4 regions of the Simiduia curdlanivorans genome follow, and region 1 is predicted to be linked to each of the others. Evidence: predicted binding sites of a transcription regulator. Region 1 holds the regulator's gene; each other region holds the start of a gene.
What was found. Region 1 encodes FliA, which starts transcription of late flagellar genes. Its sites were predicted from a motif close to TAAAGTTATNNNNNNNNCGGCCGATANCC; they were not measured.
Positions count from the first base shown of each region.

Region 2: a site for FliA is predicted at 774-802, ahead of QWY82_RS14275 (chemotaxis protein CheV). Genes of this name have one in related genera too.
Region 3: a site for FliA is predicted at 1,510-1,538, ahead of QWY82_RS12175 (DUF5610 domain-containing protein). Genes of this name have one in related genera too.
Region 4: a site for FliA is predicted at 1,008-1,036, ahead of QWY82_RS12190 (chemotaxis protein CheV). Genes of this name have one in related genera too.

Region 1 covers NZ_JAUFQG010000004.1:3,109,572-3,112,924, reverse strand. Annotated here, with positions in the region: gene QWY82_RS13820 (chemotaxis protein CheA) at 1-318, opposite strand, end outside; gene QWY82_RS13815 (protein phosphatase CheZ) at 350-1,123, opposite strand; gene cheY (chemotaxis response regulator CheY) at 1,149-1,532, opposite strand; gene QWY82_RS13805 (RNA polymerase sigma factor FliA) at 1,640-2,392, opposite strand; gene QWY82_RS13800 (MinD/ParA family protein) at 2,396-3,220, opposite strand; gene flhF (flagellar biosynthesis GTPase FlhF) at 3,251-3,353, opposite strand, start outside.
Region 2 covers NZ_JAUFQG010000006.1:88,328-91,680, reverse strand. Annotated here, with positions in the region: gene flgA (flagellar basal body P-ring formation chaperone FlgA) at 35-745, opposite strand; gene QWY82_RS14275 (chemotaxis protein CheV) at 961-1,911, shown strand; gene QWY82_RS14270 (CheR family methyltransferase) at 1,975-2,817, shown strand; gene flgB (flagellar basal body rod protein FlgB) at 3,062-3,353, shown strand, end outside.
Region 3 covers NZ_JAUFQG010000004.1:2,774,636-2,777,988, reverse strand. Annotated here, with positions in the region: gene QWY82_RS12180 (glutaredoxin family protein) at 14-259, opposite strand; gene QWY82_RS12175 (DUF5610 domain-containing protein) at 319-1,461, opposite strand; gene QWY82_RS12170 (FHA domain-containing protein) at 1,591-2,457, opposite strand; gene QWY82_RS12165 (PP2C family protein-serine/threonine phosphatase) at 2,688-3,353, shown strand, end outside.
Region 4 covers NZ_JAUFQG010000004.1:2,778,315-2,781,667, forward strand. Annotated here, with positions in the region: gene QWY82_RS12185 (EAL and HDOD domain-containing protein) at 1-950, opposite strand, end outside; gene QWY82_RS12190 (chemotaxis protein CheV) at 1,085-2,020, shown strand; gene QWY82_RS12195 (transglycosylase SLT domain-containing protein) at 2,017-3,353, opposite strand, start outside.

The DNA.
Region 1 (3,353 bases):
CACCTCATCAAACTGTAGATTTACCGCATCCAGTGCTTGCAGTACTACATCCATAAGTTCAGATGTAACCGACCGCTTTCCAGTACGTAAAATATCAAATAAATTTTCTGTAATATGGCAGCAGTCAACCATTGCACCCAATTGCAAAAAACCAGCACCACCTTTAACCGTGTGAAATCCACGGAAGATGGCGTTCAATAAATCCTTATCGTCAGGTTGGCGCTCTAACTCTACGAGCTGTTCCGACAATTTTTCCAATATCTCCCCTGCTTCCACTAGGAAGTCTTGTAAGATATCGTCGTCATCGCCAAAGCCCATTCAGCGCTCCTTAACTAGCAAAGGTTTAAACTCAGAATCCGAGACTTGAAAGTAAGTCATCGACATCGTCCTGGCCCGAAACCACGTCACCGCGTTTATCTGCGTGAATTTGTGGCCCTTCTCCAGCAGTATCTTTACCTGCCGCAACTTGGTTATCGGCGGGCATTTGAATTCCTGTAATTTCTTCTACTTGGCCTGCCAGTCTCATTAGATCTACCAGACTGGTTTCCACATCCGAGACCAATCCAATCACTTTCTTCAACACTTGTCCGGTTAAGTCCTGGTAGCCTTGCTCCAAAATAATATCTTGAAGATTGGCATTTAAGATTCCAGCACCGGTTTCCATTTGATCCAAAAACTGATCCATACGCCTATAAAGCTCGCGAAAATCTTCCGCGCTTAATTCACGACGAATCAGTGCTTGCCATTGCAATTTAAGGGAGTTTGCTTCGCGACCTAGGTCCATGGCAATCGGCGCAGACGCTTCGACCTTATCCATGGTTTTGTCAGCTGCATCTTGAGTAAGCTTTAATACATAATTTAATCGGTCACTTGCATCGGTGAGGCTATCTGCCTCTGATACGGGTGCGTCGATATTAAAATTACGGATGGCAGTGTGTAAGCCACGAGTAAGTTTCCCAACTCTGTTAAACAGGTGCCGGTCGCGACTCTCAATAATTTGTTCGATCAGCTTGGATGCATCTTCGTAATTGTCGCCTTCCAGTTTTTCGATCAGGAGTTTGGCGCAATCACGAAGCTCTGACACAAACTCTTGGTTGCCCAGATCTTCAGATTCGTTATTCATGGCTGCCTTTGTCACTGCTTAGGGGTTATCCAACGCGCTCAAAAATTTTGTCTATCTTTTCTTTGAGTACTTGGGCAGTAAAAGGCTTGACCACATAGCCGCTCACACCAGCTTGAGCTGCCTCAATAATCTGATCTCTCTTCGCTTCGGCCGTCACCATCAATACCGGTAGCGCGGCTAAGCGCTCGTCAGCACGAACGTGTTTGAGCAGTTCAATACCTGTCATGCCAGGCATATTCCAGTCGGTGACCAAAAAATCGAAATCTCCCGATTTCAACATGGGAAGTGCCGTTGCGCCATCATCAGCCTCTTGCGTATTACTGAAGCCTAAATCACGTAAAAGGTTTTTGATGATGCGTCTCATTGTTGAAAAGTCATCAACGATAAGAATTTTCATGTTTTTGTCCAAAGCAACCTCCGTCGTACCTGCTGGACCCCATTCAACTTTCAGTCTAGTAGCTGGATGACTACTAGCCAGTTTTAGTCATTAAATCGTTCATTTTATTGCTGTTTGGTCTAATCGGTGTCTCTATGCCAACCGGAAAGCTTGGCCTTTAGCCGTGCGGCTGCCTGAGAGTGTATTTGAGAAACACGGGATTCGCTCACACCCAGAACCTGGCCTATTTCCTTTAGGTTCAATTCCTCGTCGTAGTACAGAGAAAGTACCAATTGTTCCCTTTCGGGTAGTTGGGTTATCGCCTGCGCAAGCGATTGCTTTAGCGCCTGCCGCTCAAAAGCGTCTGTGGGGGGCTCTAAGCCTATGGACGTGGGCTTCTCGTCGAGCACTGAATCGTCGTCGCCGGCAGACTCTTCGTAGCTGAAAAGCTTGCTGCTAGAGGTATCCTGCAGAATGCTTCGGTATTCATCGAGGCTGACAGAGAGCTCATCGGCGATCTCTTTTTCGCTCGCCGTACGCCCTAATCTAGCTTCTAAGTAGCGTACTGTCTCAGCCACGCGGCGGGCATTTCTGTGAACGGAACGAGGCACCCAGTCACCTTTTCGGGTCTCATCCATAATTGAGCCACGAATACGAATACCCGCATAGGTCTCGAAGCTCGCGCCTTTGGACGGGTCAAACTTCTGGGCCGCTTCTATTAATCCAATCATGCCGGCCTGAATAAGATCGTCAACCTGCACACTGGCAGGCATTTTAAGCATGAGATGGTAGGCGATACGCTTTACCAGAGACGCATAATCTTCGATTCGAATGGGATCACTGGCTTCGCGACTTGCCTGATCGTACATGGCTAACCCCTCAACTGCTGCCATCGGTCAAACGCCTGCTTCCGATGTTTCTAGCAAACGCTCAACAAAAAACTCCAAATTGCCTGACGCAGCTTTCGGTAATGGCCACTCTGAAACTCGGCTTGCCAAAGATCTGATGGCAATCGATGCCTTCGATTGCGGTGAATAGTCGACCAGGGCTTTCTGGTGTTGCACGGCTTTGCGCACATTTTCATCAAAGGGCACAGAGCCCTCAAATTGTAGGGCTACGTCGAGGAACTTGTCGCACACTTGCTGCAAACGCTTGACCAACAATTGGCCTTCATTGGCAGAGCGCGTCATATTCGCCACCACGCGAAAACGCTGCATGCCCGCATCTCTATGCAATAACTTAATGAGTGCATAGGCGTCCGTCACCGACGATGGTTCGTCACAGACCACCACTAGCGCCTCGTTGGCAGCCCGTACAAAACTCACCACGGTATCGCTAATGCCTGCGGCTGTGTCGATTACCAACACATCCAACTGATCCGAAATATCGCTAAAAGCGCGAATAAGCGCGCCATGCTGCTGTTTACTAAGGGAAGCCATTTGCTGAACCCCGGACGACGCGGGCACAATCCTAACCCCTCCGGGACCGCTGATCAGCACATCGCGCAAAGAGCATTCGCCAGAAAGCACGTCGGCGAGCGTCTTATTCGCGCGAATGCCCAGTAACACATCGACATTGGCAAGCCCTAGGTCAGCGTCTAACAGCATGACCCTGCGACCGAGTTGCGCGAGTGCTATGCTCATATTCACCGATATATTGCTTTTCCCTACGCCACCCTTGCCGCCGGTTACCGCTATGACTTGAACTGGATGGTGCCCCATGACTACTCCTACAAATGAGTCTTGCCTTGATTATAGTTGTTCGGATTGAACCTGCCGACTTGATTCGGCCGATGCCGCAAATTTACCCTCCACATGGCTTTGCGCGCCAAACTGTGCTGCCTTAGCCACCACT
Region 2 (3,353 bases), on a different contig from region 1:
GGCGCATCCAATAGCCGCGCTACCTTATAGCCCTTTACAAAGGCACTTCAACAAGGCCTTCAGCGATAACTTTAGCCCGAACTTTTCGGTTTGAGCGGTTGTTGGTAACCGATATATGTTCGCCAACGCGGCCATTTCCGAGTGCCGTGCCGGGGGTTATCACCCGGAGGCTACCCAGTAGCGCCGCAACCTGGACCGCGTCGCCCTTGCGAATCACTAATGGTTCAATCAAATCTTGGCTTCTCACCACTTGATGCGGCCGTATGGCGCGGCGTGCTTCAAGCCCTTCGGCATCCTCAATGCTGAGCAAGCTACCTTTGCGGATGCTGGCAATATTGGTGCGGGCTAAGGTTAAGCTGCTTTCGTCGATAACTTGCCCACGGGCGATACTGGTATTGGCGGTAACGGCGTTACCCCATATCTCGATAGTGGCTGAGACATAGAGCGACCAGGGTGTGTGGCCAGCGCATTTCACTTGTGCCGTTGCGTTGCCCCCGCTAGCGGGCAGGTTTTGCGTGTCCACCGTCAATTGTTTGTCACACTGATGGAATTTAAGGCGATTGTCGGGTGCGTTGACGGTAATTTTAATATCGTAGTTCGGGTAGAGCCCCAAGTAATGGCTTGCCAGTGCGGTATCGACCGTTTTAGCAATATTGTCGATAGGGTGCCAGCGCTCTTCGCCACCACTAGGGCTTGACGTAAAGAGGATAAAGAGCGCGCTTAATAGACCTAACAATAATTTCACGAATTTATGACCTATGCTTGCTAAACACTCAAGGAGTTTGTCTTTATGCCGACAACAACTCGAGACGACAGTAATTTGGCGTATTCGGGTTTATATAAGGCTGAGTGCAACATGTATGCCGTTGTGCGCAATTGAGTTATATGAACTATGTTTATAGCGGTACTGATACACAGACACCACACTGACACCACAACAAGAATTGGTCGGGGGCCGTAATGGCAGGCGTTTTAGACAGCGTTAATCAACGAACCCAGCTAGTCGGCCAGAACCGGCTAGAGCTGTTGCTGTTTCGCCTAGCGGGAAAGCAGCTGTATGGCATCAACGTTTTCAAGGTAAAGGAAGTTTTGCAGTGCCCGCCACTGAATGAAATACCTAAGCGCCACCCGGTGGTTCGGGGTGTTGCACATATTCGCGGCGGCACCATTTCGATTATGGATATGAACTTGGCAACAGGTCATGGCCCGTTAAAAAACCTCGAAAACTGTTTCGTTATTATCACAGAATACAATCGCTCAACTCAGGGCTTTTTAGTGAGCAAGGTTGAGCGAATTGTCAATATGAATTGGGAGCACATTCATCCACCACCAAAGGGCTCCGGTCACGAAAACTACCTCACAGCCGTCACTGAGGTAGAGGGGCAGCTGGTAGAGATTATCGATGTCGAAAAAATATTGGCAGAGGTCTCACCTATTAGCGAAGAAATTACGGCCGGTGTGATTGAGGATGGTATCGCCGAGCGGGTGGTGCAGAAACATGTGCTTATTGTCGATGACTCCACGATTGCCCGTAAGCAAATCCAACGGGTTATTGAATCTATGGGGCTGCAAACAACGCTATGTAAAGACGGCCGCGAGGCGCTGGAGTTTCTGCAGAGCTTGATCGAGGCAGGGAAAACCGTGACTCAGGAATTGCTGTTGGTGATTTCTGATATCGAAATGCCGGAAATGGATGGCTATACTTTTACGGCCGAAGTGCGTGGCAACCCCGCGTTAAAGGATCTACATATTATCCTGCATACTTCATTGAGCGGCGTATTTAATCAGGCAATGGTTAAAAAAGTAGGCGCAGATGATTTCCTCGCTAAATTTCACCCCGACGACCTGGCGCGGCGTGTTAATGAGCGAGTGAAGTCAATGTGCGGTGAAAGTATGTTGGATGAAGAATAAACCTGTTGGTCATTAACGTAGAATAACAGCGCTGCCGGGTTAAACTGTCAGCGCTGTTTCCACATGAGTATTATTGGCTTGTCTCAAACCTTTTTAGATTCCGCGCACTTTACCAAGTTTCGTGATTTCTTACACGATGCTTGCGGTATTTACCTAGCCGAAAGTAAACAGTATTTGGTCACAACACGTATCAGCCCCTTGCTTTCGCACCACAACTTTAAAGACTTGGGTGAACTGGTTCAGGAACTTGAGCGCAATAAATATTCGCCCTTGCGCGATATTGTTATCGATGCCATGACCACCAATGAAACCTTTTGGTTTCGCGATACTTATCCCTTTGAAATGTTGAAAAGCCATATTTTTCCGGAGCTCGCTGGGCAAAAAAGCAGTATCAATATTTGGTCTGCTGCCTGTAGTTCGGGCCAAGAGCCCTTATCCATAAGCATGGCGGTGGAAGAGTATCAGCGTCTTAGTCCGAAGAAATTAGTAAACGTCAATATAACTGGCACGGACTTGTCGCCCAGCATGTTAAAAATTGCCAAGGCTGCTACCTACGATCAAATGTCGGTTATGCGCGGCTTGTCGGTGGAACGGTTAAATGCGTTTTTTGACCAGCTAGGGGAAGATAGCTGGCGTGCTAAGGCGCAGGTTAGCCGTCGAATTAATTACCGTACGCTGAATTTACAAGACAGCTACGGCGGCCTAGGCAGTTTCGATATTATCTTTTGCCGCAATGTGCTGATCTATTTTAACAATGAGTTAAAGCTCGATATATTGAAACGAATACACCGCAACTTAAACCCGGGCGGCGTACTTTTCTTAGGTGCTTCCGAGGGCCTGGCCGGGGCATCCGAGTTTTTTGAAATGGTACACTGCAACCCTGGTATCCTGTACCGGGCAAAATGATGCCATACAGCGTGATTAGCCAGCGGTAATAAGTTGCCGCTTAGCCCAAACTTACTCCCCTCAGCAATAAGTCATTGGTTGCCTTTTTCTAATTAAATCAGTTACTTGATACGTGTGTCAGCCGTTGGCACAGCTGTTGCATTCTTATTAGAGTGTTAAAGCGAAGGCGTAACAGGCAAGACACTATTGGAGTGTTCGACCCTATCTACAGCCGATTGAAAGCAAAGATAGAGCAGAGGGCGTTATGGCGATTAGTTTTCAACAAGCAACCGGATTTTTTGAAACCACTCTTGCGCTAAAAGCAAGTCGTGCAGAGCTGCTTGCCAATAATTTAGCCAATGCCGATACACCCCAATTCAAGGCCCGTGATTTCGACTTTAAGGCGGCTTTGTCGCGAGAGTTGTCCGGTCAAAAGCGCTCAACTTTTGAGCTGGAAAACACCCAGGCCCGTCATATCGAAGGTCAAACAATCACCAGCTTAAACGATCTGCTTTATCGCACACCCATCCAGCCGTCAGTTGATGGCAATACGGTGG
Region 3 (3,353 bases), 330 kb from region 1:
CCTAACTAACCATTCAAGCATTCAAAAAACGAATAACTTGCGCTTCAGTAAATGGCCAAGATAATTCGGCTTCGCAATCCTGAACACGCAACACCGGAATTCGAGTGCCATAGGATTCTATTAACTCATCGGAATCGGCAATATCTTTTTCAATGAATTGTATTGGCTTGGGGCAGCGGTCCAACGCTTTAGCAACGATATTTTCAGCGACTGAACACAGGTGACAGCCGCTGGTAGCAAACAAAATAAGCGTTTTCATGAAGGTTTTCCCTACCGAAAAACCCGCATTTTACCCGTAACAACGTTAAAGCTCCATCGCTAAGCCGTAGCAAGTTTTTCTGCCATCGCATGGTTAACATCGCCAAACAGTTTGTGCAAATTACCCATGCTACCTTTCACATCTTTAAGTTCTTGATCGGCCTCAAGCCGTTCAGCCAACAGCGAGTTTAACAACTCATTTGAATTCAAAAACTGTTTCGCCGACTCCAGCGCCGATTGCACCTGATCGGCAAGCTGGCTAAAGGGCTGCATAGGCGCTCTTAAAGGCGAAGTCTCGTTCGCGCCCTGACCATAAGTCGTGCGAACTTTCTGAGTAACAGAGTACTTTAGATCGACGGCAAAACTGGCAATCTCCTCGGCGTCGAAGCCCAAATCTAAGGCGGCTTCAAAAGCTGCATCGAGATCGCCATTAAAAAACTGCTCGGAAAGATCATTTACTTGTGAGAGCAAATCATTAATTGCCGCTATCTCGTCAGCATTTAGGTCGCCATTAATGGTTAAATCAAACTGCTGACTCTGATTGACTCTTAAGGAGCTGCCCTGAGCAGACTCGACACCTTTGGCAGCGAATCGGCTACTGGCAGAAATAGTAACCTTATCGCCCTCTTGTGTTTGAACGGTAAAATCAAAGCTCTTTTGGGCCTTAACCACACCCGCTTGGCGTTGAATATTACCGACCCCAAACCTATCGACTTGCGCCGGCTTTTCAGTGGGGGTAGTTGGTGTAGGTATCGCACTCGTATCAAGGCCAAGCTCTTCGGCGAGCTGCCCCAATCCTTGCATCACTTTATCGTAGGTCGCACCGATATCATCGGCCAATGCATCGGATAGTAAACCCATTTCGCTCAACTGCTCTTTCGCCTCGTTAAAGCCCTGAAGGAAACCTTTTAGCCCAGCATCGAAACGACTTTGTAACTGCGCCTTGCTATCGCCGTTGGCAACATCCACCTTCAACTGATTTTCAATGAACAGCAAGATGTTGCCAGCGGCACGATCGGCCGTGACCGGAGCACTAGTTACAGCGCTGGGGCCTTCGAGCGCTTTACTCGACTGGGTAGGGCTTAATCCTACAGGCGCCCGCTGGGTTTGACCTGCCAGCGGCTGCTGGAGATTTGAATTCAGGGAGCGAAAGCCCTGACTAGCTTGATATTGTGATGTGAAAGAGTGAATTGAGCCTAACATCTTCTCTGCCTCCGTCCCGTTCGTTCGGATAAGAATTCCGGTATGAAGGGGTATCGGCAGAGCGCTTAAGAACTTCAACATCAAAAAGCAGTAAAACGCTGATTTTGATGTTGATTGTGGAATATCAAACTAAAGCGTGATGTGACCCGCTTGCCAGGCCCAGTAGGCAACGCCGGCCAGCACCAGTATCGCGATAGAAAAATAGGAAAAGGCCGAAGACTTAGACTGCTCGGGCGCATCAGGCGCCGCCATACCCGCCTTAACCGCCTCCCGGTTGCGCTCTGCAGGCCTGCGCAGCTCTGGCTTTCGCACGGGGGATGGGCTCATAGGCGATTTTTGCGCGCGAGCGGCTTCGCGGATAGTGGTCTTATCAATATCATCGGTTGGCCCCACCACACCGAAACTCAAAGTGTCGAACCTAAGTTCATCACCGCGCTTTACCCGCGCCTCTTTCACCTGACTACCATTTAAAAAGGTACCATTTGCAGACCCCAAATCGCGCACGTAGAGCAGCCCATCTTTCACTGAAAGCTGAGCATGCTTGCGAGACAAATGCGCGGCCGCCAAAACGATATCGCAGTCACTGGCGCGCCCAACAATGGTATTAGCGCCGACGTTGAAGACCTTATTGGCAAGCGCTACATGATTTGATTTTAGCGACCAACCGGTAGTTTCTGTGCGCACCAAGGTAGGAATTGCCTTGGGTTCCTGCTTAGGATCGACAACCTGTAGCTGAACCCGGCCCAAGGTTAGTACGTCGTTCACTTTAAGTGGTGAGGTTTTTGTGACTAAAGTCTCGTTAATTCGAACTGGGTTGTCCGGTGATATCACTTTCAGAACCAAAGTTTCATTATCCACCAAAATCTCTGCGTGATTTTCGAGTACGCTGGCGTCTTCTACCACCATATCGTTCTTCACGGCGCTACCAATGGTTACTTTTGGTTCAACGAGCCAAACCGCATTGTGTTTATTGTTCTTAAAGCGGAGTTTCAACATGTTAGGTTCCCAAATGTCACTATCGCTAAGGGCGATTCTTCTACTCTAGCGACGGATAATGCAGCAAAAGCCCGAAGTCTTTCAATAGGTTAGCGAAAAATGGCTTTACCGGTTACATTTAGAGGGTAAACTGTGATCCAGATCCGAACCGGCATTAGACCATAAGTCAAGGTTCGCTTATTAGGGTACACTCAAAAGCAATAAATATAACAAACGGCACAGGACGGCAAATGCCACCATTGAACTATAGCGCAGCCACCGATAAAGGCATGTGTCGAGACAACAACGAAGACACCTACTTCGCAAGCCCCGATATAGGCGTTTGGTTAGTTGCCGATGGTATGGGTGGGCACGAAGCCGGTGAAGTTGCCAGCGCTATTGTGCGCGACAGCATCAAGCAGCAAGTCGCTATTAATGTCCCCTTAACCACCTCAGTTGAATTTGCACATTCGGCAATACTGGACGCGGTCAAACAGGGTATCGGCGCGCCGGGTATGGGTAGCACCGTTGTCGCACTGAAAAGCCGCAATACTGAGTACGAAATTGTTTGGGTCGGCGATAGCCGCGCCTACCTCTGGACTTTCCACGACGAAGGTGGCAGCTTAGAACAGCTCACGCTCGATCACTCCTACGTTCAAATGCTGGTCGACACCGGTGCGATTAGCCAAACCGAAGTCGAGAACCATCCCGACAAAAATGTCATTACCCAATGTTTGGGGTCGCTTGAATTGCGCCAAGTGCGTGTCGATCAAGTGCATGGTACATGGGAAAAACACCAATGGGTGTTGCTTTGCTCCGACGGTTTAAGCGATGAACTGGATGACGAATCATTGGCGCGGGTATTGTGCGAATCTCGATCGCCAAAAGAGGCGGTATCTAAGCTACTACAAGCGGCA
Region 4 (3,353 bases), 330 kb from region 1:
CCTACGGTAAAATAGGTGTCGCCTCGCCTTACACCACTTACTGCTTCTCCGAGGGTTTGACAAAAGCGTGCCCTTACCATGGTGGTTACACTTAACTCACGCGGTTTACCATCAATGCTAGCCATGGACAGTAATGTAATCCAACTTCTAACCTGAATGAGCCCCAGCAATGTAATGGCCTGGCGTAGGGATTCGATACTGCAGACAAAGTGAAAGGCTGCGGAGTTAATGAGTTTGAGTAACTTATAACTCAGTACCGGATCTTGTGAAATTATTTGTTCTATTTGATCGATTTCTGATCTTGGGTCGTTCAATTGCGCTAGCAATTGGATGATGGTTTGCCGGCTTTCCGCATATTTTGCGCCGAGCATGATTTGTGGGCGGGAAAGAAAATAGCCTTGAAAAAGTTCAAATCCCATGGCTTTGCACCGTTCGAGCATGTCATAAGTTTCAATTTTTTCGGCGAGTAGTTTAACGCCTAATGGCTTTAAGCGATTGACATGATTTTCGAGTTCTTGGTTGGATAAGGCTAAAACATCGAGCTTGATTATGTCGGCATATTCCAACATTTTGAAGCTGCAGGAATTCAGTGTGAAGTCATCCAATGCAATGGTATAACCCTGCGCCCGAAGTTGCCCAAGCGCTGCCAACATTTTGTTGTCAACCAATTGATCTTCTAAAACTTCAATCACTAATTGTGTTCGACTAAAGGGAGGGGAGGTGAGCAGTAAGTTGCGGGTAAAATTGATAAACGCTTTATGCTCGCCGACTACCTCGCCAATGCTTAGATCGGTAAAGGTTCTTAGTAGTACCTGCGAACTCGCCTGATCGCCATCGATAACATTGGCCCTGTTTTCATGGCTGTCGCGGCAAAGTAGCTCATAGGCATAAACCTCCATATTGGCATTGAATATGGGTTGGCGCGCTAAAAGAGGTTGATTTTTATCCATGGGCTTAATTAGATCTGGGATATCTCACAGCAAGGGAAGATAAAAGCAAGTGTAGCTCTAGATATCCCCCCGTGCGGCCGATAACCAGTAATTATTGGTCTAAGCTAAAAATCAGGGATTTTTGGGGTTGTCTTATGTCGAAATTGTTGCAAAGTGTTGATGCTCGAACACAGCTGGTCGGGGAAAACAGGCTTGAATTACTGTTGTTTAAGTTAGCTGGCCAGCAAATGTATGCCCTGAACGTGTTTAAGATTCAAGAGGTCGTGCAAGTACCCCCCATTACCATGATGCCGCATCGCCACAGCGTGGTTAAGGGTGTGACGCACTTGCGGGATCAGACTATCTCGGTGATTGATCTAAGTGCGGCCATTGGTCTAAGACCATTAGTTGACATAACTAATAGCAATATGATCGTCACTGAATACAACCGAAGCATTCAGGGTTTCTTAGTAAAATCGGTCGACCGAATCGTGAATTTAAACTGGGAGGCCATTCTCCCACCACCTTCTGGTTCCGGCCGTTCGCACTTCCTAACCGCGATTACCCATATCGATAACAACATTGTTGAAATCTTGGATGTAGAGAGGGTGTTAGCCGAAATCATTCCCTATGACACCCGTGTCTCTAGCGACGTGTTAGACCGCGAGTTAGCGAGCCAAGCCAAAGCCAATAAGATGAAAATATTGATGGCCGATGATTCCTCCACCGCGATGAATCAGGTGAAGGAAACCTTGAAGCATTTGGGTGTAGAAGTGATAGGTGTTCAAGATGGCTTACAAGCGCTAAGGCTACTAGAGCGCTGGGTTAGCGAGGGAGTGGATATTAACTCGCATATTTTTATGTTGATAACCGATGCGGAAATGCCCGAAATGGATGGCTATCGATTAACCCACGAAATTAGGAAAAACCCGGCATTAAAAGACCTTTACGTGGTGCTTCACACCTCTTTGAGCGGTAATTTCAACAGGGCGATGGTGGAAAAAGTGGGTTGTAATGACTTCCTGTCCAAATTCCAACCCGACAGTCTCGCAAACCTAGTGCAAGAGCGATTAAGGGTCGCACTAGGCTAGTAAGCGGCGGCTCCATTCGTGACGGTGCTTCCCTGGCCTGCAGGCAGGCTGGTGCTTTGGCTCTGTTTTTGCGCCGGATTAGGGACATACCAAGTGTCTTTTAAAGACTCGATATCGCTGCCGTTGCGGTAGGCATAAATAACTGAAAACACCATGACATTCTGCACATAACCACGGGTTTCTTTAAAGGGGATTGTCTCAATCCAAACGTCTAGTGGCAGTTGATCGCGGCCTTGGCTCAGCCATTGGGTAACGCGGTGGGGCCCGGCGTTATAAGCGGCAGCAGCGAAGGCGGGGTTACCATTAAATCGCCCCAGCATTTCATTTAAATAGCGGCTGCCGAGTGCCACATTGGTTTCCGGCGATAGGAGATCGTGTTTCCTATAGGTGATCCCGGCTTTCTTTGCCGTTTGTTTTGCGGTTGCAGGCATCAGTTGCATCAGCCCAAGTGCACCAACGGGTGATTTCGCATCGGGTGAAAAGGCACTTTCTTGGCGCGCGATAGCGAACAGTAAGTTGGCATCCATGGCTTGATTTTTGGCTTCAGCTTTAACCACTGACTCAAAAGCTAATGGAAAGCGAACGGTTAAATCATCCCAAGATTGTGCGTCAATCATGGCTTGAATGCCACCGCGATACCAACCCCAGTTCGCCGCCAAAGCGCCCGCGGCTTGTAATTGTTGCGGGCTAAATTGGCGCGAGGCGAAGCGCCACTCCTGCCGAGCAAAATTGATTTGGCCCAGCTCAAACAATTCCTTAGCGCGCAAAATGGAGGCTGAGTTGGCAACAAAGTGTTGATCGTTTAGGGTAACTTTCGACGGTTCGTCCTCGAGCTCGAAGGGCAGGCCTAATCTATCTGCCGCTAAGAAACCGTAAAAGCTGCGCTCTTTTGCCAGTGCTTTATAACTGCTGGCAATATCGGGGTAGGGCGGGAGTGAGTGGCCTTGGATTTCAGCAATTCTGGTGGACCAGTAGCGCCATCTAGAAGAATTGAGTTCCTCGGCCGGCAGGCGTCTGATCCATTTATCGGCCAGCTCCCACTCTACATTTGCTAATGCGTCGCGGGCTAAACCGCTGATCATATCGATGTTCGAATAGTTACTCATGCTTTGAGCAAGTTCGGTCACTTTGTCAGTGAGCCCTTGTCGAGACAGATGGGCGATGAGCAGTTCCTGTGTTTCAATCCTTTTCTGGTCGGCAAATAGATGTTGAGCGTCATACCTTTCCCAAAGCTTCAGTGCTTTGCCCGCATCCTTTCGAGCCAAGCGCTGAATACCATGCAAAATAATAAATTGCATTTCTGGCGACTGTTCGGCGAAGCGTCGAACTTGAT